3 regions of the Aceticella sp. 75b-Ac genome follow, and region 1 is predicted to be linked to each of the others. Evidence: riboswitches for the same ligand, from Rfam matches in the RefSeq annotation. Region 1 holds a riboswitch; each other region holds the start of a gene.
What was found. Region 1 has a riboswitch for cobalamin ahead of AC0LWJ_RS09165 (DUF4430 domain-containing protein). Riboswitches for the same ligand answer to the same signal wherever they lie in the genome.

Region 1 (7,640 bases):
GGTGAGACAGAAGAGATTCTCAATAATGAAGAACTTTTATTGAGGGTCAATCTTATATAGGGTATAAAAGCTTATTATTATTTTTTTGTTTTTATATATTTATACAATCTTGAAACATATAAAAATCCCCTTAATTTTTGCAAGGGGATTTTCAGGTTTATGACCTTTGGTATATTATTTTTTTTCATCTTCTTTTTTATTTTCAGGTTTATTAATTTTATTGATATTAAAAAGCTTATCTGTCCATTTAACAAAAAGTACCTGAATCAAAAGTAAGATTGTAGTTGTTGCAATTGCAAAAAGAGAAATAATTAAAAAATATTTTTCCATTAAAATTCTTCTCCTAAAAATTATAATTTAATAAAAAATTTATATTACAATATTAGCATATTTAAGATTAAATATCAAGCGTATTAATTTACCCTTAAAAAATGGATGAATATTGAGGCTTTAATTTTATCAGTAAAATACTGCTTTCTGAGTTTTTATCCGTCCCTTTTCTTCCTGCTATGACATAACCGCCATCATTAGCTTGGAAAATCCCATAACCGCAGTTAAAGCCTCTGCCCTCTATTGCCTTTTCCCAAATCCGGTTGCCATTTTTATCTGTTTTAACAATATTAATGTCATAACCGTTTTTATTTGTTTCTTTCTTTCCAGTAAAGATATAGCCACCGTTTTTTGCACGGCATACGGCATATGCCGAATTTGATGTACTATCGCCGTAAGTCTTTTCCCAAAGCTTATTTCCGTTGTGATCGGTTTTTATTAAGTATGAGGCAAAACCTCCTCCTTGATTTGTAGTTATTTCTTTCTCTCCTGCGATTAAATATCCATTGTCATAGTTTTTTATCAAAGACCAACCATAATCACAACCTTTTCCCCCATAGGTTTTTTGCCAGATTAATTTTCCATTGGAGTCAGTTTTTATAAGATATACCTTGGGATTTTTTGTTCCTGTTCCAAAAGAGGCTGAATTTCCAACAATGATAAATCCACCATCATTGTCCTGCTGTAAAGCGTATCCGCAGTCGGATTCTTTACCGCCGTAGGTTTTTTGCCAAATCTCTTTTCCTGAGGAATCAATTTTGATCAGGTAGACATCATATATTCCGGCACCGAATGATTCCGTACCACCGGCAACGGCGAAACCGTCTTTAGTTTGTATTACGGACCAGCCATAGTCACAGTGGCTTCCTCCGTAAGTCTTTTCCCATATCCTATTTCCGTTTTTATCTGTCTTTACCACATATACATCATGGTCATAACCGTATTTTGATTTTGTTTCACCTACAATAAGGAAGTTGCCATTATTTACTTCTATTACACAGTGTCCACTACTGTATCCATTGCCGGTATATGTTTTAAACCATAGTTGATTTCCATATTTATCAAATTTTGATAGAAAAACATCAGAGCCGTCTTTATATGATGCACTCCAGCCGGTTAATACATATCCTCCGTCTTTTGTCTGTATTACAGAATTGCCTTCACCTTTTCCGAAGGCTTTTTCCCATTCTATTGTCGGAGCCTCAGTAGAAGCAGTATTTTGATTTTTAATAAAAATTATGCCTGTTATTGTTATAATTAGAATAAGCGTCAACAATAAGAAAATCAATGATTTTTTCATTGAGTTGTTGCCTCCTTATAAAGATTTTAAATACTGTATATTCATTTTTTTATGAAAATAACTTAGAATTTTTACGGTTTGTGAACCTAAGGCTAAACAAAATAGAAGATTTCCAATTGCCCTCATTGAATCAAAGCTGAATCCTGCAGCCCATGTTAGGATATAGGTTTTTAATGTCAATGGGTTCATAAAGACACTCCACTGCCATAAATCCATGATAGCGCCATAAAGATATCCCCATATAAAACAAAGTACTGTTAAGGTTTTATTGCCGGCGTGTGGGAAAATAACCTTAATCACTGCTCCGGAAATTCCAACCATTCCCCAGCAAATCATCTGCCATGGGGTCCAGGAACCTTGCCCCATAAAAAAGTTTGAAATTAATGGTGTCATAGCACCTACAAAGAAGCCAACCCTTGCCCCATATACAAAGCCTGAAATTTCAACTAAAAACATTGTGGGTTGCAAGAAAAGCAAGCCAACACCTGTTACTGCTCTGCCGGCTGCACAAATAGCAGCCAGTACTGAAATAATAGATACCTGACGTGCATTTAATTCGCCTTTTTTCTCCATACCGTACATGAGTATAGCAACAGATAAAATACCAATTAAGGTTGTATATAGACCCCAGTTTATTTTCATCGTATGTTTACCTCCATTTTTTGTTCTGCTGACGAAAGTCTCTGTTCTAAGAGGGGAAAGATTTTATCCTTTGCTTCCTTAAAAGAAAGCACACCATCATATATACCGCGGCATATTTTTCCTATTTGTGAAGAATAGAATATAGAGGTATCCATAACCTCATGCTTTTTTCCATGGCTTACAATCCTTCCGGCAAACATCATTACGATACTTTCGGCAAATTCAGCGGCAAATTCTACATCATGTGTTACTACTATAACTGTGGTGCCCTTATTTGTTTCATTATGCAAAAAGTTGCCAAGTTCTTTTTTTAGGCTTAAATCAATGCCCCTCGTTGGCTCATCAAGAATGATAAGCCTTGGCTTTGTAACCAAAACTGATGCTAAAGCGACCCTTTGTCGTTCACCACTGCTTAAGTCCCATGGATTTTTACTTCGGTATTTTACCAAATGAAAGGTTTCTAATATTTCCTCAATGATAGATAAATCCTTCAAGTCAAAATTTTTCATTGTAAAAAGAAGTTCTTCTTCTATTGTGTCATGAAAAAGATAATCATTAGGATTTTGAGACAAATATGCTGTAAATTTCCGAATTTCTTTAAAGCTATTTTTGTCAATGTTCTTTCCAAACATCTGTACAGATCCGCGATCAGGTTTTAAGAGTCCTGTTAAGACTTTCAGCAAAGTTGATTTACCAGCACCATTTTCACCCATGATGGCTAAAAATTCGCCCTCTTTTATATTCAGGCTTACGTTTTTTAATACCTCCTGTCCATCTGGATAGGTAAACCATAGATTTTTTAAAGAAACTATGCTTTCCCGTTCTTTTAAGTTTTCTGAACAAGTTTTTTTACAGGTTAAAATTTCTTGCTTAATATCAGGAGAGGTATCTTTATTAAAAAATGAATGTAAAAGCTTTCTTCCTTCTTTTACTGTTATAGGGACAGAAGGGAAATCTAAGCTTGCAAAAAATCTTGCCACAGGAGGTATAAAAGGCAGGTTCTTTTTTATAATTTTATGAGATACTTCCTGAGGTTTTCCATCGCAAGCAATTTTTCCATTTTCCAGCAGAATAACCCGATCTGCCAAATGGAAACAACGCTCCAACCGTTGCTCAATCATAATTATAGTAAAACCCATTTCTTCATTGAGCCGTTTTACCAGATTCAAAATTTCCTCAGCTGAAACCGGATCCAGTTGCGATGTAGGTTCGTCAAGCATAAGAACATGTGGCTGCATTGCCAAGACAGAAGCCACTGCCAGTTTTTGCTTTTGACCGCCTGAAAGATTCGCTGTAAAAGAGTCCATAATTGGAGATAGATTCATAAAACTGACGACTTCGGCAATCCGCCGAAGCATTTCTTCAGGACATAGCCCAAGATTTTCAAGACCAAAGGCGATTTCTGCCTCTGCATATGTCTGTACAATCTGTTTTTCCGGGTCTTGGAAAACCATTCCAATTTCTCTGCATAATTTTCTCCGATCCATTTTTCCGATGTCATTACCTTTAAAAAAGACTTTGCCACCGATTCTGCCTCCATAAAAATCAGGAATCAGCCCATTTAATACCCTGACAAGAGAAGATTTTCCTGAACCCGACCCGCCTATAACAAGGATAAAATCCCCTTCTTCAATTTCAAGATTAATATTATCAAGTGCAGGTGTATTTGATTCAGGATAAAAATATGTTAAATTTTCGACTTTAAAAAGCGACAATTTTTCCACCCCTCTTTTAAAATAAGCGGTATAGACAGATAAAAGATTACTATTAATAAAACAATCAGTGTTGTGCTGTTTTTAATAAGGTAATCTGCTTCAGGATAAAAGGTATACTGTCCATACCCATATTGAAATCCCCAAAGTGCAAAAAATAACCCCAAGAAACTGCCGATAATAATTATAATATCCCGGGGTCTTATTATGCTTCGTTTGTATACGGAACGTTTACCACTTCCATAAGCCCTTGCTTGCATAGATTCAGCAATCTCCATAGCACCATGCAGGGAGGATAAAAGCATAATATTATAGAGATAAGAATATTTTTTAGTTCTATTCCATAAACTTCCTTCATCAAAATCAACCCCACGTAATTCCTGTACCTCTTTAATTCTTTTCAAATCCCTGACCATCGTAGGAAACATTCTTGTTGATAGAGAAATCATTAAAATAGATTTTGCTGCAACGAAGGAAAAAAGATTTAAAACCTTGTCCGGATTTATCATCAGGTTATACAGACAAAATATGCTTATTACAACCAAAAGCCTTATGCTTGAAGCAACTCCAAAATACAAAGCCTCCATCGATATATCGAGTTTGCCAAGAAAGGGAAGGTTGGGACCATGCCAAATGATTGTATTGCCTGCTTTTATTACAATGGGGTTAATAATCATGATAATAAGCATTAAAAAAACACCGGCTTTTAAAAATCCCTTCCATGCCTCAAATCCATCCACATTGATAATTAATATGGCAAGTAAAATCAGCATTGATAACAGATAAAGGGGATTTTCATATATAAGGCTTAATATAAGAAGTACCGAAAGATATATTAAAACAGCAGCAGGATGAAAAGTTTGCAAAAAAAGTCCTTTTTCCTGATAAAATAACTTCTCAAACATTTTTGTATCCCCTTTACTATTTATGAAGCAGACTATCCCAGGAAGGAGGCGGCTGGTCCATACTTTTGCTGTACCACCATATAATTTTATCACCTGTTTTCACCGGATGTTTATCAGCCATATGATTTGGAACCTCACCATTTACTGAGTACATCCATCCACTCATACCGCTGTTGGCTTGACCTGCAATGGAATCAATGAAATCAGGCCATGTTGGCTTTCCGACATAAGGAAGACCTGTGGCATCAAGTGCACCAAGGGCAGTTGTACCCCATTTATTATTATCTTTTACAATAACCTGCTGTGGTTTAAAGAGAAACTCGCCATTTTTTCCGACAACAGCAATCCATACCCTGCAGCCATTTTCAGGGGTTACAGATGTTGCATTATTGCTGGAATTTGTACCATTGGTTGATGCATCAGCCTGTTGATTTGTGGTTGTGCCAGATTGATTTGCATTTGCAGCAGTCTGTGTTTTGTTATCGGCATTTGTTTCTGAAGGACTGGATGCAGGCTGAGAATTATTTTCTGAAGAAGACGCTTTCTGGTTATCATTCGTTTGATTTGCATTTGCTGAAGACTGACCCTGATTATTTTTAAGATTGTTATTTGTCTTGCTTTCTTCTGATTGCTTATATTGCTGTTGAGGATGAAAAACCTTGTTCATATAAAGTGCAGGTACAGCAACCGTTGCAATGATAATCAAAAATATTGCAAGATAAGTAAGTTTTTGTTTCATCAAATCACCCCAAGTTAAAATATTAATAAAGGCTTTATTCAAGCTCCTTCCCATGTTATTTTACAGGATGGATTTGAATAAAGCCGGCTATTGGTGGTAGTTAAAAACTTCCATACCACAAACAAAGACAATTTCCCCATCCTGCGTAAGGAACATTGTGATATCACAGGTTTCAGGTTTCCTGACTAAGGTTCATTGTTTCTCCACGCCTTCCCGGGTTTTACCAGTGGCATTATGTGGAGTCACTCCCCTTCACAGTGGCGCGACCGTGCCGGATTTACACCGGCTTCCCTTTTGCCTGCTGTAGTATTTACTTTAGTGATATATAAACATGTGCTTTGAATAGATTATATATAAAATTTCAGGGCATGTCAAGAATCTGTCACAGGAAAGATATTATCTTTAAATATACTAATGTTTTTCATGATTTCATTGACATAACATAATCATATATTATATAATAATAAAAATAGATAAAAGCAGCACAGTTCTTAGTTATCGAATATACAAAGTAAAGTTCACTAAATTACGTTATAAAAAATAAAGTATAAGCTATAACAAATATGCAAAAAATGTATGTAAAATTTAAGTAAACCTTTAATTAATTAAAAATTCCTTTATATCAAGAAAAGAAATGGCAGTTTTGTTTCTGTTGTAAACAGTCAAATTTAAAGAAGGAGGGTTTATTATGCAGCAGAAGGAAACAAATAAAGTGCTTACTGTATGTCCTTATTGTGGTTGTAGGTTTTATATTTTAACATTAATGTAAAAAGTTGAAATAGAAGAATTATATATACATTGTAAATAAAGAAGGGAAGATGATAAAATGGCTAACCGTTTTGTAATTGCTAATCCAAACTATTGTCTGGGTTGTTATACATGTATGGTTGCATGTGCTTTTGTGCATAAAGAAAATGGGTTGCAACCTTACCCGCGTCTTTACATTACGTATACGAGTGAAGGTACAATGCCTATACAGTGCCGTCACTGTGAAGATGCTCCATGTGCCAATGTATGTCCTGTAGGAGCGATTAAAAAGGAGGGGGATGCTATAATAATAGATGAGAAAGCCTGTATAGGATGTAAGACTTGCTTATTAGCCTGTCCATTTGGAGCTATTGACTTTTTACCTCAATATGACTCTGAACAGGAAACATTTCAGTGTGTAAAAGAAGGGAATAATAAAGAGGTAGAAACTATGGAACAGAAAATTGTTGCTGTAAAATGTGACCTGTGTTATTTCAGGGAAGAAGGTCCGGCTTGCGTACAGTTTTGTCCGACTAAGGCTTTGAAATTAGTTAAAGAAGAAGAAACAAGGAATGTAATTAAAAATAAAAGGGTTACTAATGTTGAAAGATTAGTTTCTGTTTATGAAGGAAAAGAATAGAAGCCTTTTTTCCATAGTAAGTATAATTTAAAGAAGGAGGGTTTATTATGCAGCAGAAGGAAACAAATAAAGTGCTTACTGTATGTCCTTATTGTGGCACCGGCTGTGGACTTTATATTAATGTAGAAAATGGAAGGATAGCAGGTATTGAAGGAGACGAACTTCATCCTATAAATAAAGGGGAATTGTGCATAAAGGGATATTATGGATACAAGTATGTCAATGATGCACGCCGTTTAACATCTCCTTTGATTAAAAAAGATGGCACCCTTGTCCCGGTTTCATGGGATGAGGCACTGGATTATGTTGCCGGTCGTCTTAAACAAATCAAACAGGAATCCGGACCTGATGCCTTTGCACTTTTTTCTTCAGCAAGGTCCATCAATGAGGACAATTATATGGCTCAAAAGTTTACAAGGGCGGTGATGGGTACCAATAATGTAGACCATTGTGCCCGCTTGTGACACTCTGCTACAGTCGCCGGGCTGGCGATGACACTGGGCAGCGGGGCAATGACGAATTCAATTCCTGAAATAAGTGCTTATTCAGATGTTATCTTTATAATCGGTTCAAACACGGCTGAATGCCATCCAATGATAGCCAGTCATGTATTAAAGGCTAAGGA
Region 2 (7,640 bases), 960 kb from region 1:
ACTACTGTAATACCAACAGCCGTCATAGATGTTTCAAAATTTTCCTCTGTGCTTCCGGTAAGCAAAACATTAAAAAACCCATTTTCATCAAGTTCATCCTTTATACCCTTTATAATTTTTTCACCTGTAGGACTCATTTCATTTGAAAGGGTATCTGAAATAATTACAGGTTTCGCTCCAACGGAAAGAGCTTCAGATAATGCAACCCTTACTGATGACCTGCCGACTATTTCTTCATCAACCTTTATTCTATCATTAGGTTTATTACCGATTGAACCGGTACTGTCACAGGATACGACATAGGCATTTTTATCTTCATATATTATAATGACATCTCTATATCTTTCGATCATCTTTATTACCTCGATTTATAGAACCTTGAACCAATTACTTCATAAAGCAATGCTGCCAAAAATATATTTACGAATGAAGCAATTGTAAGAGGCAATACCCATCCTGCAAAAAATCCCCATCCAAAAATAGGAACCATGGTTAGTATCGAAATAGGTCCGTTTAAAATTGTTCCGACAAGCACCGCAATATATTTATTAAATTTTTTGTAGAAAAATTTAAACAGCCATGCACAAACCGCCATCTCAACAGCAATCAAAAGATGTATCGGCAATCCAAGAGGAAATCCGGATGTTACAGCTGTAAGCATATGTCCAAGGTAGATTACCAATGCCCCATACCATCCCCCAAGAGATAATGCAGCAAAATAGCCGGGCAGTGAATCAAAGGCAACGGTATTATATATCTTAATAAGTGCTCCGACAGCACTTAATGCTATAAGCATCGCAAGAAGTGTTAAGGTCTTTATATCTTTAAATGATACCTTATTATCCCTATTCATCTTAATAAACCTCCTCGAAAAATCATTTGTTTAACTATAAAAAATACAACAAGTCCTAAAATTGATGATACATACATAAGCTTTAAGCTGCCCATGATATGTTCCGGCGTTATATTATACTTGCCATCACCTATTGTCGGTTTGATTTTAGGTTTTCCAAAGTAATAATTAAGTCCTCCAAGTTTGATATTCAAAGCTCCGGCTACCGCCGCTTCTCCATGGGCACTGTTAGGGCTTTCATGTTTTAGCCTGTCTCTCATTAATATTCTGAAACTTTCTTTAAAGTCATATCCTGTTAGAAAAGCAGCTATAACAATCAAAATCCCTGTTATTCTGGCAGGAATAAAATTTAGTATATCATCAAGTTTTGCTGATGCATATCCTATATTCGCATATTTTTCTTCTTTGTATCCCACCATTGAATCTAAGGTACTTGCTGCTTTATATGCTATAACTAAAGGTGCACCGCCAATAAATGCATAAAACATCGGTGCAATTATTCCATCAGAAATACTTTCAGCAACAGTTTCAACAGCACCTCTTGAAACACCTTCTACATCAAGGTTTTCTGTATTACGGCTTACAATAAATGAAAGCTTTTTCCTTGCATTATCGAGATTTCCGGTTTTAAGCTCCTTATAAACCTCAAGTCCCGCCCTCTGAAGGTCCTTTGTTGCAAAACATGTATATATCAATATTATACTTAAAACTATACGCAAAATAGGATTTATTAATCCAGCCGTATATAAAGCCAATAAAACCGTAAAAAATGAAATACATACGGTAAATCCACATAGAAAAAATCCTGCAATCTTCTCTTTTTTACTATCAACAGCAAATTTCTGTAACCTGTTATAAAGGAATGTAATCAGTTTGCCAATAATCCTTACAGGATGTGGATATCCCTGCGGATCCCCAATTATTACGTCAAGTATATATGCCGCTATTACCTCCATCAGTCCTGATATCCTTTCATTATTTCATATATCTTTTTAATATCTGTACTTTCCCTTACTATATCAGCAAGAGCGTCATATTCTCTTTCCTTATATGCCTTGTAATCCAAAATTTCATCTATTGCTGAAAGCCCTTTCTCTTTTCTGACCATATTTATAAATGCTTTAGTAAAATTATTATTTTCAAAAATCCCATGTATATATGTTCCAAATACCCTGCCATCTTTACTTTCACACCCATCTTCTATTTCCTGTTTTACACCATTTCTCTCATATATTGTACAGAAAGGCTTATCACTTAGAATAGACGTTTCCCCCATGTGAATTTCATATCCGTTAATATCAAGTCCTTCAAAAGGTTTCATGATTTCCGGCAGATTACCCTTTATTTTAGCTCTAAGGCGTGTTGTCATTTTTTCTTTTTCTATAACTGTTTTAATGTCAAGTAATCCTAATCCTTCTGTTTCTTTTACAGAACTCTCAATCATATATGGGTCAAGTATAGTCTTGCCAAGCATCTGATAGCCACCACATATACCTATAATAAATGTGCCCTTCTTTCTTAATGCCTGTATTTCATCAAAAAGCCCATACTGCTTTAAAGCTTTTAAATCCCCAATGGTATTTTTTGTACCCGGAATTATCAAGACATCACATTTCCCTATACTATCGCCTTTATTTATATACCTTAATTTCACATCAGGAATTCTTTCAAACGGATCAAAATCAGTAAAATTAGATATATGTGGAAGATTTACAACCGCTATATCAATAGAACCATTATTAGCATTTTTATAAAATCTTTCAGTAGCTCCATCCTCTTCATCAATTCTTATATCAGTATATGGAAGAACTCCCAGCACCTTTTTGTGTATTATATCTTCAAGCATAACAATACCCGGTTTTAAAATCTCAATATCTCCTCTGAACTTATTGATTATTATCCCTTCAATACGTTTTTTTTCATCTTCCTTTAACAAAAGAAGTGTACCTGCAATAGATGCAAAAACCCCTCCTCTATCTATATCTCCTACAAGAATAACCGGTGCATTGACAATCTCAGCCATTCCCATATTTACAACATCTCTTTCCCGCAGATTTATTTCCGCAGGACTCCCTGCACCTTCTATAACAATAATATCATGGTTCTTACTTAGTTCTTTAAAATCATCTTTTATCATATTAAGAAGTTCCGGCTTGAAATTCTGATATTCCTGTGCCGACATATTACTGTGAACCTTACCTCTTAATATTACCTGACAATTTTTATCTGAACTCGGTTTGAGTAATACAGGGTTCATAAGAACCATCGGTTTTAATCCTGCTGCCTCCGCCTGTGCCACCTGAGCTCTTCCCATCTCTAAACCTTCTTCTGTAATGAAGGAATTTAAAGCCATATTTTGAGATTTAAATGGTGCAACTGAATATCCGTCCTGTTTAAATATGCGGCATAGTGCTGTAACCAATAGACTTTTCCCAACAGATGATGCAGTACCCTGTACCATAATCTTTAGCGTCATTTTAACTTCCCCCTTGCTTCAAACTCAAAGCATTTATTAACAAATCTTTTTACGGCATCCGGATATGCATATAGATTTATATGGACATATGTCGCAAGACAATTTTTATAAACATATCCACAACTCCATTTGTCATTTTTATCAGGTTTATGAACTACATATGAAACATTCTGCAATTTTCCTTTTAATTCCGAATGATGAAATTCATGTCCTCTAACAATACTGCCTTTGTTAAACAATACATTATCCATTATAACCTCAGCTTCTACATATCCAAAATGCTTAAGTCCTTTTGTCATCATTATATCTGCATCATATATTCCCACCATTGGAAATACATTACCATCAAGGTCTTTTATACTGTTTGTAAGATACATTAAGCCTCCGCATTCAGCATATACCGGCATACCATCATCAATGGCATTTTTAATTGAATCCATCATATGAATATTTTGGCTTAACTCCTCTGCAAACATTTCTGGAAATCCTCCGCCAATATATATACCTGAAATCCCCTCCGGAAGATTTTTATCATGTATCGGACTAAATGGAATAAGCTTAGCACCATATTCTTCAAAAAGCTTAAGCCCGTCCATATAGTAAAAATTGAATGCTTCATCACATGCATACGCAATTTTTGTCGGACAGGGGGACAGGGACCTTGTCCTGTCGGACAAGACCCTGTCCCCCTGTCCGACCTCCTTAAGTATCATATCAATATCAATATATTCCTCTATATATTGATACAATCTTTCAAATTTCTCTTGGAGCCCTGTCATCTCATATGTAGGAACAAGCCCAAGATGTCTTGAAGGCAAATCAAGTACAACATCCCTTGGCAGATATCCAAACACTTTAATTCCAAGGTCACGTTCAATACATTCCCTTAAAAGTTCAAAATGCCTTTGTGCCCTGATTTTATTTATAATAACACCAATGATATTCACATCTCTATCATATTTCATATATCCAAGCACTATTGCTGATATGCTTGCAGCCATAGACGAACCATCAACTACAAGTATTACCGGTATTTTCAGGATTTTTGCAACATCTGCACTGCTTCCCTTCGATGTTGTACCCATTCCATCATACAAGCCCATTACTCCCTCAATAATAGAAATATCTGCTTCCTTGGAATCATGAGCAAAAAGAGATTTTAAATTTTTTTCACCAAGCATATACAAATCAAGGTTGCCGGAATAATTCCCAGTAACATATCTGTGATACGTGCTGTCTATATAATCCGGTCCTATCTTAAAAGGAGCTACCTTATATTTTTTTGAAAGATATCCCATAAGCCCAAGGCTTATTGTGGTTTTACCTGCTCCCGAATGTGTACCTGCAATCATAAAAGCTCTAAACAATCCCTTACTTGCTCCTTCCCTGTTAAAAAATTTTATCATTTTAAATTTGCAAAAATTAAGACCTACCTTCGGGGTAAGCCAATAGATATAACACATATCAATCCTTCCCTCCGAAGGTGAACTACAAACTTTAAGGCAGGTCTCCTGGCTTGCAAATCATCTTAAGCTCTACCTTCCCGGTTTCCCAGTGGTTATTTGAGCGTCATCATTGCTTACAGTAGCGGGGGCTGCGGCGGACTTTCACCGCCTTCCCTATTACCCTTTCGGACCTTAAAAGCTGCTTATAATAGATTACTTATATTGTACAACGATTTCCTACATGAGTCAATAATTAATTATTTAACATATATTTTTTATTAATAGCATGAATTAAGTTATCCTCAAAAATTATTATTTTAATATATACTCTAACTAATTGAAATAAATTGTTATTTATATTATAATGTGCATAAAATATATGTTTAGGAGGTGGTTTTTTTGGCAAATGAAATGGATATTCTTGAACTTCTATGCCAGAACAGCAGGTTGACTGATGAGCAAATAGCTACAATGACAGGTCTTGATGAAGAAACTGTAAAAAATACAATAAAAAATTTAGAAGAAGAAAATATTATTTTAAAATATTCCGCCATAATCAATTGGGAAAAAACAGATAAGGAAATTGTTCATGCCCTGATCGATGTCAGAATAACTCCACAGCAGGGGCATGGATTTAATGCAATAGCCGAAAGAATATGTCAGTACGATGAAGTCAAATCTGTCTCCTTGATATCCGGAGGTTATGACCTTTCTGTAGAAGTGGAAGGAAAAACAATGAAAGAGATTGCGCTTTTTGTTGCAGAAAGGCTTGCGCCAATTGATGGTGTCTTAAGCACAACAACTCATTTCATCTTAAAAAGATATAAACAAAACGGCGTATTCTTTACAGATGGACCTAAAGACAAAAGATTGGTGGTAACACCATGAATTCAGAAAAATATATCTCTGACATCATAAAAAAAATACCATCTTCCGGAATAAGAAGGTTCTTTGACCTTGTGACAAATTCAAAGGATATCATATCGCTTGGTGTAGGCGAACCTGATTTCACAACACCCTGGCTGATACGAAAAGAAGGTATAGATGCACTTGATAGAGGCAGTACCACATATACATCAAACCTTGGTTTGCCAGAATTGAGAATTGCTATTTCAACTTTTCTTAAAAGCCATTATAACTTGGATTATAACCCTGAAAAAGAAATAATGGTTACCGTAGGTGCCAGTGAAGCAATTGACCTTGCTGTAAGGTGTCTTTTAAATAATGATGATGAGGTTCTGATTCCAGAGCCAAGCTATGTTTCATATGCACCATGTGTAGCTTTAACAAGGGGAATACCTGTATTTGTTCCGACAGATGCCCGTAATAATTTTAAGCTTACTCCGGATGATTTGAAATCAAAAATTACAAAAAAAACAAAAGCATTAATACTTTCATATCCAAATAATCCAACCGGTGCAATAATGACTGAAAATGACCTTTATAATATCCTAAATATCATAATTGAAAATGACCTGATAGTCATTTCCGATGAAATATACAGTGAACTTACATATGAGGATAAACATGTAAGTATTGCATCACTGCCGGAAATGAAAGAAAGAACAATATTGATAAATGGTTTTTCAAAAGCCTTCGCTATGACAGGCTGGCGTCTCGGATATATTGCTTCAAACCCTGCATTTATTGAAGCCATGAATAAAATACATCAATATACAACAATATGTGCGCCCATAATGTCTCAGCTTGCAGCTATAAAGGGTTTAAATAACTGCGAAGAAGATGTAATAAAAATGAGGAAAACATATGACCAAAGAAGAAGATTTATAATAAAGGGATTTCGTGAAATAGGATTTGAATGTTTTGAACCAAAAGGAGCATTCTATATATTCCCATCTATCAAAAAAACAGGAATGGATTCCCAGCAGTTCTGTGAAAGGCTGTTAAAGGAAGAAAAAGTCGCTGTTGTCCCGGGTGATGCCTTCGGTCCCAGCGGCAACGGATTTATTAGGGTATCATATGCATATTCGCTCGACAGAATAATAAAAGCACTGGAGAAAATCGAACATTTTGCACAAAAATTTATATAAGAGGTGATTTCACCTCTTTTTTAATTTACAGGGGGGCTTAGCAGAAAGCCCCGTCACTTGTGGCGGGGAGTACGTCAGATATCAGCGGTGAAAGTATAATAAAGCAGGAGAATATTTAAAAATATAATAATACCTGTGATTATCCATCCCAATACATCTGTAATAGGTTTATTGACTAATTTCCCCATCATGTCTTTACGCCTTGTTATCAGCAACATAGGTATTATTGCAGCAGGAAGTGCAAAGCTTAAAATTACTTGACTGATTACCAAAGCCTTCATAGGATTTATACCCATCTCAATAATAGCTAATGCAGGTATCATGGTAATTAACCTTCTCAGATTAATTGGGATATTTAATCCGATAAAACCTGACATTATAGTCTGACCTGCCATAGTACCTACAGCAGATGATGAAAGCCCTGATGCTAAAAGAGCAATTCCAAATGCGGCACTTGACATAGTGCCAAGAAGAGGCTTTAATGACATATGTGCTTCCTCAATCGTATTTACTACCATTCCATTTTTATAAAATACCGCAGCAGATACTATAACCATCGCCGCATTTACGATAAATGCTATATTCATTGCAATAGCAATATCAATCCTTTCCATTTTTAAATGCTTCCTCTTATCTTCATCTGTAACAAATCCCTTGTTGCGGCATTGTACAAGTTGGGAATGCAAATAAATAACATGCGGCATTACCGTCGCTCCAAGCATTCCAACAGCTATTAAAACAGCCTCGCCATTTGATAATGACGGAATTATGGTACATATCGCAACTTTTGTCCAATCGGGCTTTGCTAAAAATAA
Region 3 (7,640 bases), 540 kb from region 1:
GAAGATACAAGAAGCATTTCTCTTCCGTCACCGTCAGTAACCTTTTTTATGCCGTCAGATATACTCTCAATCTTGAAACCCTTTGCATACTGAACAGTTATTGCAGACTTCGAAGCCGTTTTCTCTTGTGTCTTTTCCTGTGTTTTACAGCCGGTTAAAAATAAGCCTATCAAAAATGTAAACAACATGATAATTGAAATAGTTTTTTTCATTATAACATTTAACTCCTCTCTTCATAAATTAAATTTTAAGTTTTTGATTAAATATCTTTATCTTCTGTTGATATGCTTTTATGGTTCCGGATAAGCCCATATGCCTTTCATGGGTATACCAAGCCATTTTTCAAAATACTCCTTTAAAACCTGATCGGGATTGACATCCTTAAAGCGGTCAGGATAAAACCATTTAGCAAGATAAACTGATTCAATAAAATTACCTAAATTTGAGATATTTATAAAGTACATATGATTATTCTTAACTGCATCTGTTTTATTCAAAACAGGATCTTTTTTAATATCATTTGCTAATTTCATAACAGCAGAATTATCATTTGTTGTATAACCTAATTTATCACAATACACAAATAAAATATGTTCCGGATTTTTTGCTATTAACCATTCTCCACTTACATTCAGCATACTTGAAGAAGATTTCAAATCGGCTGCTATGTTATTTACGCCTACAAATTTTAATACCTGAGCATAAGAAGAACCTGGCGGAAAGGTTGAATATTTTCCTTCTTTAAAACCACCCATTAAACTCAAACATGCTATTTTAGGTTTTTCTTTTTCATCTATATTTTTTAAACCATTTTCTATATTCGACAAAATTTCATTTCTCCAATTCAAAAATTCAATAGCTTTTCCTCCACGATTAAAAAGTAAAGCAGTTCTTTTTAAATCTTGCTCATATGTTTCTAAATAATAAAAGTCAATACCAATAACCTTTATTCCTAATGCTTCAATCTTTTTCCTTATATCTTCTGAAGGATATTTACCATATGTTAGAACTGCCTGAGGCTTAAGCTCTGCTATTTTTTCCAGATCAGGACTTATCCAAGAACCAACAGATACTTTATTATTAAGACCTAAATAAGGCTTCTTTTGAATCGTATCACTTACACCTACTATAAAATCGTCAGGTACCTGCAATATCCTCATTGCTTCAGCTATATTGGTATTTAATACAACTACTTTATTCAAACCGGATGCAGGTACTGTTACATCATTCCCCGTTGAATCTTTTATCTTAACATTCCAAGTCACTACTGCCTTAAATGCTGTATCATCCCACTTCACGTCTGCACCGAAGGCTTCTACAATAAATCTCAATGGAACGATTGTCCTGCCCGATAAAACGACAGGTGCAACATCAAGGGTTTTATTTTTGCCATTTACAACAGCTTCATTTTTGCCAATGGTTAATTTTATACTGACATCTTGACCTTGTATTGTAACAGTTTGTGCAGCATCATCCCAATTTACAACTGCACCGAGATTCTCAGAAAAGAGTCTTGCTGGCACCATTGTCCTGCCATTTTCTATAAATGGCGAAACATCCCCTGTATTTATCTTTATACCGTTTAGATAAACCTGTGTCTCCTGTGACTTGGCTGTATCTGCAAGTCCAAAAGCAGGAAACAATGACATTAACAAAACAAAAATCATTAGAAAGCAAATCTTCTTTTTCACTATTAACTCCTCCATAAATTTCATAATACGTTAACAAACTCCGGTTACAGCCTTTTACAGTCATAACCGGAGTTTTAAAACATAAATCTCCCTCATATACCGTTCCCTCCCCTCCGAAGGCCAGTTTAGCATTCAGGCAGGTCTCCTGGCTCTGATATCATCCTACTCCCATTCCTTCCCGGTTTCCCAGTGGAATTAATACGGTTTCGTCCTTCATTACAGTAGCAGGGGCTGCAGCGGATTTTCACCGCTTTCCCTATCAAGCTTTAAAAGCACCTGAAGCTCTTGTTATTTAATTTTGCCTTTAATTAATTTTAAACTATAAATTACAGTGTTGTCAAGTAGTTATCAATTTTGTACCATTAAATTTTTATTTTTAATACAGTATCCTTATATCACCAACTTTCTTTGTAAGTTTTATAGAATCAAAGTATTCAAGAATACCTACTGCATATTTCCGGCTTGTTTTTAATAAGTCTCTATATATTGCAAGCGTTATCTCTTTATTTTCTTTAAGATAATTTGTCAAAATATCTTTTGCCTTCAAGAAATTATTTTCAGTTAAAAATATTTCTTCATTTATTTTAATAAGTCTACCTTCATTTGTCAAATACTCAAATACAGCAGCAACCTTTTTATAATCCGGAAATTCTGTTGGTTTTGGCACATTATATCCTGCATTTTCATATACCTTCATAATTTCATTTTTAATGGTTTCTTGTTCAGGTGTTAGAACTATATTATAACCCCATAAGGAAACAAATTGTCCTTTGATTTTTATAATTTTTTCTTCTACCATTAATTCTACAATAAATTCGTTTAAATTACTTTTAAAATCTTTAAAAATCTTTGATTTAAATTCCTCTTTTGGCATGCCTTCTCTTAGAGGATTATTTTTATGGTACTGTGCTAAAATATTTTTTGCATTTTCACATACCTTATTAAAGGTTTCCTTATGATATAAATATATAATGCCGTTTTTATTAAGTTTGATAATTGATGGGTTACTATTTATAATTTTTTCAAGATTTGAAATCCCGGCTATTCTTTCAATTTCACTGAAAGCCACAGGTAAAATAGAATTTGAAATTTTCTTTTCTATTAAAAAATCCATACCAAATTTTTCAATTTTTTTCAATTCCTCTATAACATCATTTTTAAATCTTTTGTGTTTTAACGGGTTTGAAACAAGGATTATTCCACCACCTATTGTTATCATTGGTGAATATGTTCTTATTACAAAATAATCTCCATTTAAAACTGAAACATAATTTTCAAGCAAAATCTGCGCATACGCATTTTCTCCGGCTTTTAATTCACTTTTATCAAGAAGAATAATCCTTCCAATTGTTTCGGAAGCACCTGTATAAAACCTTATTCTGTCCCGATTTTCTATTATTTTAGAAGATTTTAATAGTGATAACCTAACATCGATTATATTTGATGGTTCAATTGCGCCGGGCGGTGCAATAACATCGCCTCGTTTTAATTTATCGGTATTAATATTTGCGAGATTTATAGCAGTTCTTTGCCCTGCATAGGCCTCCTTAACATCCTTATCATGTACCTGTAAATTTCTAACCCTGCTTTCAAGCATATCAGGATAAATCATAACCTTATCGCCGATTTTAATCATGCCTGAAACTAATGTACCCGTTACAACAGTTCCAAAACCTGCTACAGAAAAAATTCTATCAATTGGGAGTCTATATATGCCCTCCCCTATTTCTTTTTTAAAATTTTGAGCTTTTTCATCAATTAGTTTAATTAATTGGTTTATTCCTTCTCCTGTCAGAGATGATACTACTGCTACCGGAGCATCTTTTAAAAAAGTATAAGAAAGCCCCTTTTTAATATCATCCTTCATCATATTTAACCATTCATCATTTACCATATCACACTTTGTTATAACAACTATTCCGTTTTTTATTCCTAAAAATGATAATATATCTATATGCTCTTTTGTTTGAGGCATTATACCTTCATCTGCCGCAATTACAAGCAGTACAATATCTATTCCATAAGCACCTGCAAGCATGTTTTTTATGAATTTTTCATGACCGGGAACATCAATTATTCCAGCTCTTATTCCAGAAGGAAGGTCAAAATATGTAAATCCCAAATCGATTGTCATTCCTCTTTGTTTCTCTTCCTGCAACCTATCAGTATCCCGCCCTGTTAATGCTTTTATTAAAGCTGTTTTACCATGGTCAACATGCCCTGCAGTACCAATAATTATGTTTTTCAATGTTAACCCTCCGTTATTTTTTTAACTGACTTGAAAATGATATCATAATCATCCTCTAATAGGGTCCGTACATCAAGGATTACTGCATCAGAAACGATTCTGCATATTATTGGTATATCCCCTGTTCTAAATTTATTTTCAATATCATTTGAACTTAAATTATCTATTTCAATTTTTATACCATATGAAGGAATATCCTGTTCAGCCAGTGCACCTCCACCTGCCATTGAAGATATCTCAATTATATCAGTTTTAACTTTGTTTATATTGGAAAGAATATCTTTAAGTTTAACCGCCCTTTCGTATAAAATATCCTTATTTAGTGTTAACATCTTCAATGTAGGTATAATCTTCTCAGGCTCATTATATAAATATATTCTCAATATATATTCTAATGTGGAAAGACACATCTTGTCGACCCTTATTGCTCTTGTCAAAGGATGTTTTTTCATCAAATCAATAAAAGATTTTTTCCCTACTATTATACCTGCCTGCGGACCACCTAAAAGCTTATCTCCGCTAAATGTAACTATATCCATACCTGCTTTAACTACTTCCTGCACTGTTGGTTCATATGGCAACCCATATTTGCGTAAATCAACTAATACACCGCTCCCCAAATCCTCCATAATCGGTATGTTATACTTTTCAGATATCTCTACCAATTTTTCTGTAGAAACCTCTTCCGTAAAACCTACTAATCTGAAATTGCTAGTATGAACCTTTAATATAAGACCGGTATTCTCATTAATAGCATTTGTATAATCATAATCATGTGTCTTATTTGTCGTACCGACCTCTTTTAATATTGCTCCGCTTTGCAACATAACATCAGGAATTCTGAAAGAACCACCTATCTCAACAAGCTGACCTCTTGAGACGATAACCTCTTTCCCTTTCGACATTACTGAAAGAGAAAGAAGAACTGCTGCAGCATTGTTGTTAACAACAAGTGCAGCCTCTGCCCCTGTAACCTCACATAAAAGCTTCTCAACAAGAGAATATCTTGAACCTCTTTTCCCATTTTCAATGTTATATTCAAGTGTAGAATAATGTGCTGTTACTTCCCATAAATTTTTTATTAATTCATCAGGAAAGATAGACCTTCCGAGATTTGTATGAATAACAACACCCGTTGCATTTATAACCCTTTTTAAATTACAATGAGTATTTTTTGATAAATATTCCAAGATTCGCTTGACTATTTCCTGCTTATTTATTGTTACTTCAATATTATGAGATATTTTATCTCTATAATCACTTAAAACCTGTCTGATTATTTTTACAACATAATCATGCTTATAGTTTTCAAGAAGTTTAATTATATCATTTTCTTTCAAAATTTCATCAACCGAAGGCAGTTTCTTAAATAAATTGTTCAATATTTTTTCCTGGTTCAAAAAAGTTTACAATACTTAACAATAATTAATTAATTTTTGTAAACCCGGCCTCCCCATGACCAGGCTTTACACCTCCTTAAAATATTTTTACTGGGGCGACAGGGAGACCTTAGTCCCGGGAGTCCCACCCGGACGGGAGAACGGCGCTTTACGGGCGCAACTTGCGTTGACCGTTAAGTGAGGCTACTGCTCTGCCTCCCGCGATCTGCTAAATGCGACCTGCCGGTTGTTTCCGTACTCCGGCTAAACGGGGTCACCTACTTGATAAAGCAAGATGCTTCAAGTCGCACCAGACGGATTGAAACGATTCCTGTTTAAAACGGGTCAGACCGTTGTAAGTAAGAATCTTTTCGTCCAGTTTCTTGAAGAGCTGCTTCACCTTTCGGGTCATCCCTCTTCCTTCCCCAGGCAAGGAATTTGCCTTTTGATTCAGCTTCTCTTTAAAAACTTGAATTTTCTGCTTTAATTCATTGGTAATACGCTCTTTGAAACCTATTGCACGACGGGCTATTACCAATGCTGCGGCATGGTGTATTATTATGCCATACTTCTGCATGTACTTCCAGTAACCTATGGTTGACGTGTGTGCCGGCCAAACCTGCTTTATACCTACTCCTTCCTTGAAAGCCCTGCGTATGACAGCTTCGACCATCTTCTTAAAAGGGAAATTGGCTGCCATGCGGTTGAATTTTTTGTTGGTATCCAGGCGGTCTTTCCCGAACTCCAGCTTTTCTTGGGCTATGGGTTTACGTAAAGCTTTGGCGATGTCTACTACTACCTTGGCTAACACACCGACTAAGTACGTACGTCGGAAACCACGGCTTTCTGCCAGTTCAGGTATCTTGATATAAAGAAAACCATTTGGATGCACTGTTACCTGAAACTCTCCAGCAAACTTGTGCAGTGCTTTTGGGTATGGTACGTTAAAATTCTTTGTCCATGGTTCTGGTTGACCGGTATAACCGACATTGGCAAGTGCTATACCGTCAGGATTGGTATCCATACCTAAATATCCATAGTCGGGATTGGTTGCTAAATCAGGTGGTGTTAAGACGAAACTGATATGTACCCTGTACTTAGCATCCTTGCCTTTGATAAGTTCCACAGTATAAGGTGCGCCGGATAAAAGTAACTCATACACCTTTGAACGGTATTTATCCGGCAACCAGAGCCTTCCTTCTACACGGGGCGCTCTGGTCATTATGGGTCTGCCTTTAATATCCGTACCTTTTTGCTTAGACAGATGAGAAATGGTCACTGATAAGAAGAATTCTCTGTGGGATAAGTTTATCTTGATGTTCGGGTTGCCGCCTTTGGTCTTGTCACCACGGGAATATAACCTATCTTGACGTGCCTTACGCCATTCTTCTATCGAAACCTTGCCTTTGCAAACTTTCTTCCACAAAGAACGACCACCGAAAACTACTGTTGGTATGGTGCTGTTGTCCTGATGAGAGAGCAACACAGATAGTTTGTCAGATAATTTTTTCACTCTGGCTCTGCGACCATGTACGGTATGCTTGAATTTCCCGATTTTTGCCGAGTCATTTTTCTTAATGGCTTCGTCTAAGGTTTTTTCTGCCTGTCTGAGTTTCTTTTTTGCACGGGCTAATTTTGTTTTTGTTTCTTCTATTTCCAGCTTTAAAAGCTCTTTTTGGGATTCGGTTATAGCTTTAGCCTTCAGTATGGCGTCATCACAGCATCGTGAATTTAAGCCAAATACCTGCTGACCTTCTTTTTTTAGTTCTTCCCGTGATTTATCTTCTTGCAGCCGGTTGAACGCCCAGCGCGTGCAGGAGCAGAACAACCGCATCTCGGTGTTTAGTGGGTCCTCCATCCCACGGCTCCACTTTTGAGAACGGAAAGCAGGAAGAAAATCCGGGAAAAATTCGCCGCAGACGGTATTTTTACCATCGTCAGGGCTGTACGATTTATTTTTGTTCTTTTTCCCTTTCTTCATCTGACTTCACCTCCGTTATCAGTTCTCGGAAACCTTATAGTTAATAATTCCATAAGTTTGTTATATTATATTTATTATATTTTGTCAAGGTTTGTCGGAAATAAGGTAGCTGTTACTCACCTCCTTGTTCTACATGGAACTATTTTACATATATATCATATTTTCCTTTTTCAACAACCTCTCCAACTATTTTGCATCCAAATTTTAACCTTTTATTAAGCCTTTCATAAAGTTCCTGTGCCTTATTTTTATCTACTGATATCAAAAGACCTCCTGAAGTTTGCGGGTCAAATAGCAAATCCGATATGGCATCATCAGCATTTTTTATAAAAAACTTGTTT

Region 2: it holds a riboswitch for cobalamin, as region 1 does, so the genes downstream of both, AC0LWJ_RS04395 (cobyrinic acid a,c-diamide synthase CobB) here and AC0LWJ_RS09165 (DUF4430 domain-containing protein) in region 1, are expected to answer to the same signal.
Region 3: it holds a riboswitch for cobalamin, as region 1 does, so the genes downstream of both, AC0LWJ_RS01100 (stalk domain-containing protein) here and AC0LWJ_RS09165 (DUF4430 domain-containing protein) in region 1, are expected to answer to the same signal.

The regions. Positions count from the first base shown of each region.
Region 1 is NZ_CM190971.1:1,776,866-1,784,505, forward strand. Features, by position in the region: gene AC0LWJ_RS09135 (AAA family ATPase) at 1-60, shown strand, start outside; gene AC0LWJ_RS09140 (hypothetical protein) at 175-330, opposite strand; gene AC0LWJ_RS09145 (outer membrane protein assembly factor BamB family protein) at 425-1,630, opposite strand; gene AC0LWJ_RS09150 (ECF transporter S component family protein) at 1,646-2,272, opposite strand; gene AC0LWJ_RS09155 (ABC transporter ATP-binding protein) at 2,269-3,987, opposite strand; gene AC0LWJ_RS09160 (energy-coupling factor transporter transmembrane component T) at 3,960-4,889, opposite strand; gene AC0LWJ_RS09165 (DUF4430 domain-containing protein) at 4,906-5,682, opposite strand; cobalamin riboswitch at 5,786-5,972, opposite strand; gene AC0LWJ_RS09170 (4Fe-4S dicluster domain-containing protein) at 6,455-7,015, shown strand; partial or broken gene AC0LWJ_RS09175 (hypothetical protein) at 7,063-7,182, shown strand; gene fdhF (formate dehydrogenase subunit alpha) at 7,264-7,640, shown strand, end outside.
Region 2 is NZ_CM190971.1:818,128-825,767, forward strand. Features, by position in the region: gene AC0LWJ_RS04375 (AIR synthase related protein) at 1-353, opposite strand, end outside; gene AC0LWJ_RS04380 (ECF transporter S component) at 359-853, opposite strand; gene cbiB (adenosylcobinamide-phosphate synthase CbiB) at 850-1,809, opposite strand; gene AC0LWJ_RS04390 (cobyric acid synthase) at 1,809-3,329, opposite strand; gene AC0LWJ_RS04395 (cobyrinic acid a,c-diamide synthase CobB) at 3,326-4,696, opposite strand; cobalamin riboswitch at 4,814-4,984, opposite strand; gene AC0LWJ_RS04400 (Lrp/AsnC family transcriptional regulator) at 5,186-5,662, shown strand; gene AC0LWJ_RS04405 (pyridoxal phosphate-dependent aminotransferase) at 5,659-6,825, shown strand; gene AC0LWJ_RS04410 (Nramp family divalent metal transporter) at 6,900-7,640, opposite strand, start outside.
Region 3 is NZ_CM190971.1:208,440-216,079, reverse strand. Features, by position in the region: gene AC0LWJ_RS01105 (ABC transporter substrate-binding protein) at 1-212, opposite strand, end outside; gene AC0LWJ_RS01100 (stalk domain-containing protein) at 291-1,691, opposite strand; cobalamin riboswitch at 1,810-1,986, opposite strand; gene selB (selenocysteine-specific translation elongation factor) at 2,068-3,939, opposite strand; gene selA (L-seryl-tRNA(Sec) selenium transferase) at 3,942-5,321, opposite strand; gene AC0LWJ_RS01085 (SSO2105 N-terminal domain-containing protein) at 5,593-7,299, opposite strand; gene selD (selenide, water dikinase SelD) at 7,439-7,640, opposite strand, start outside.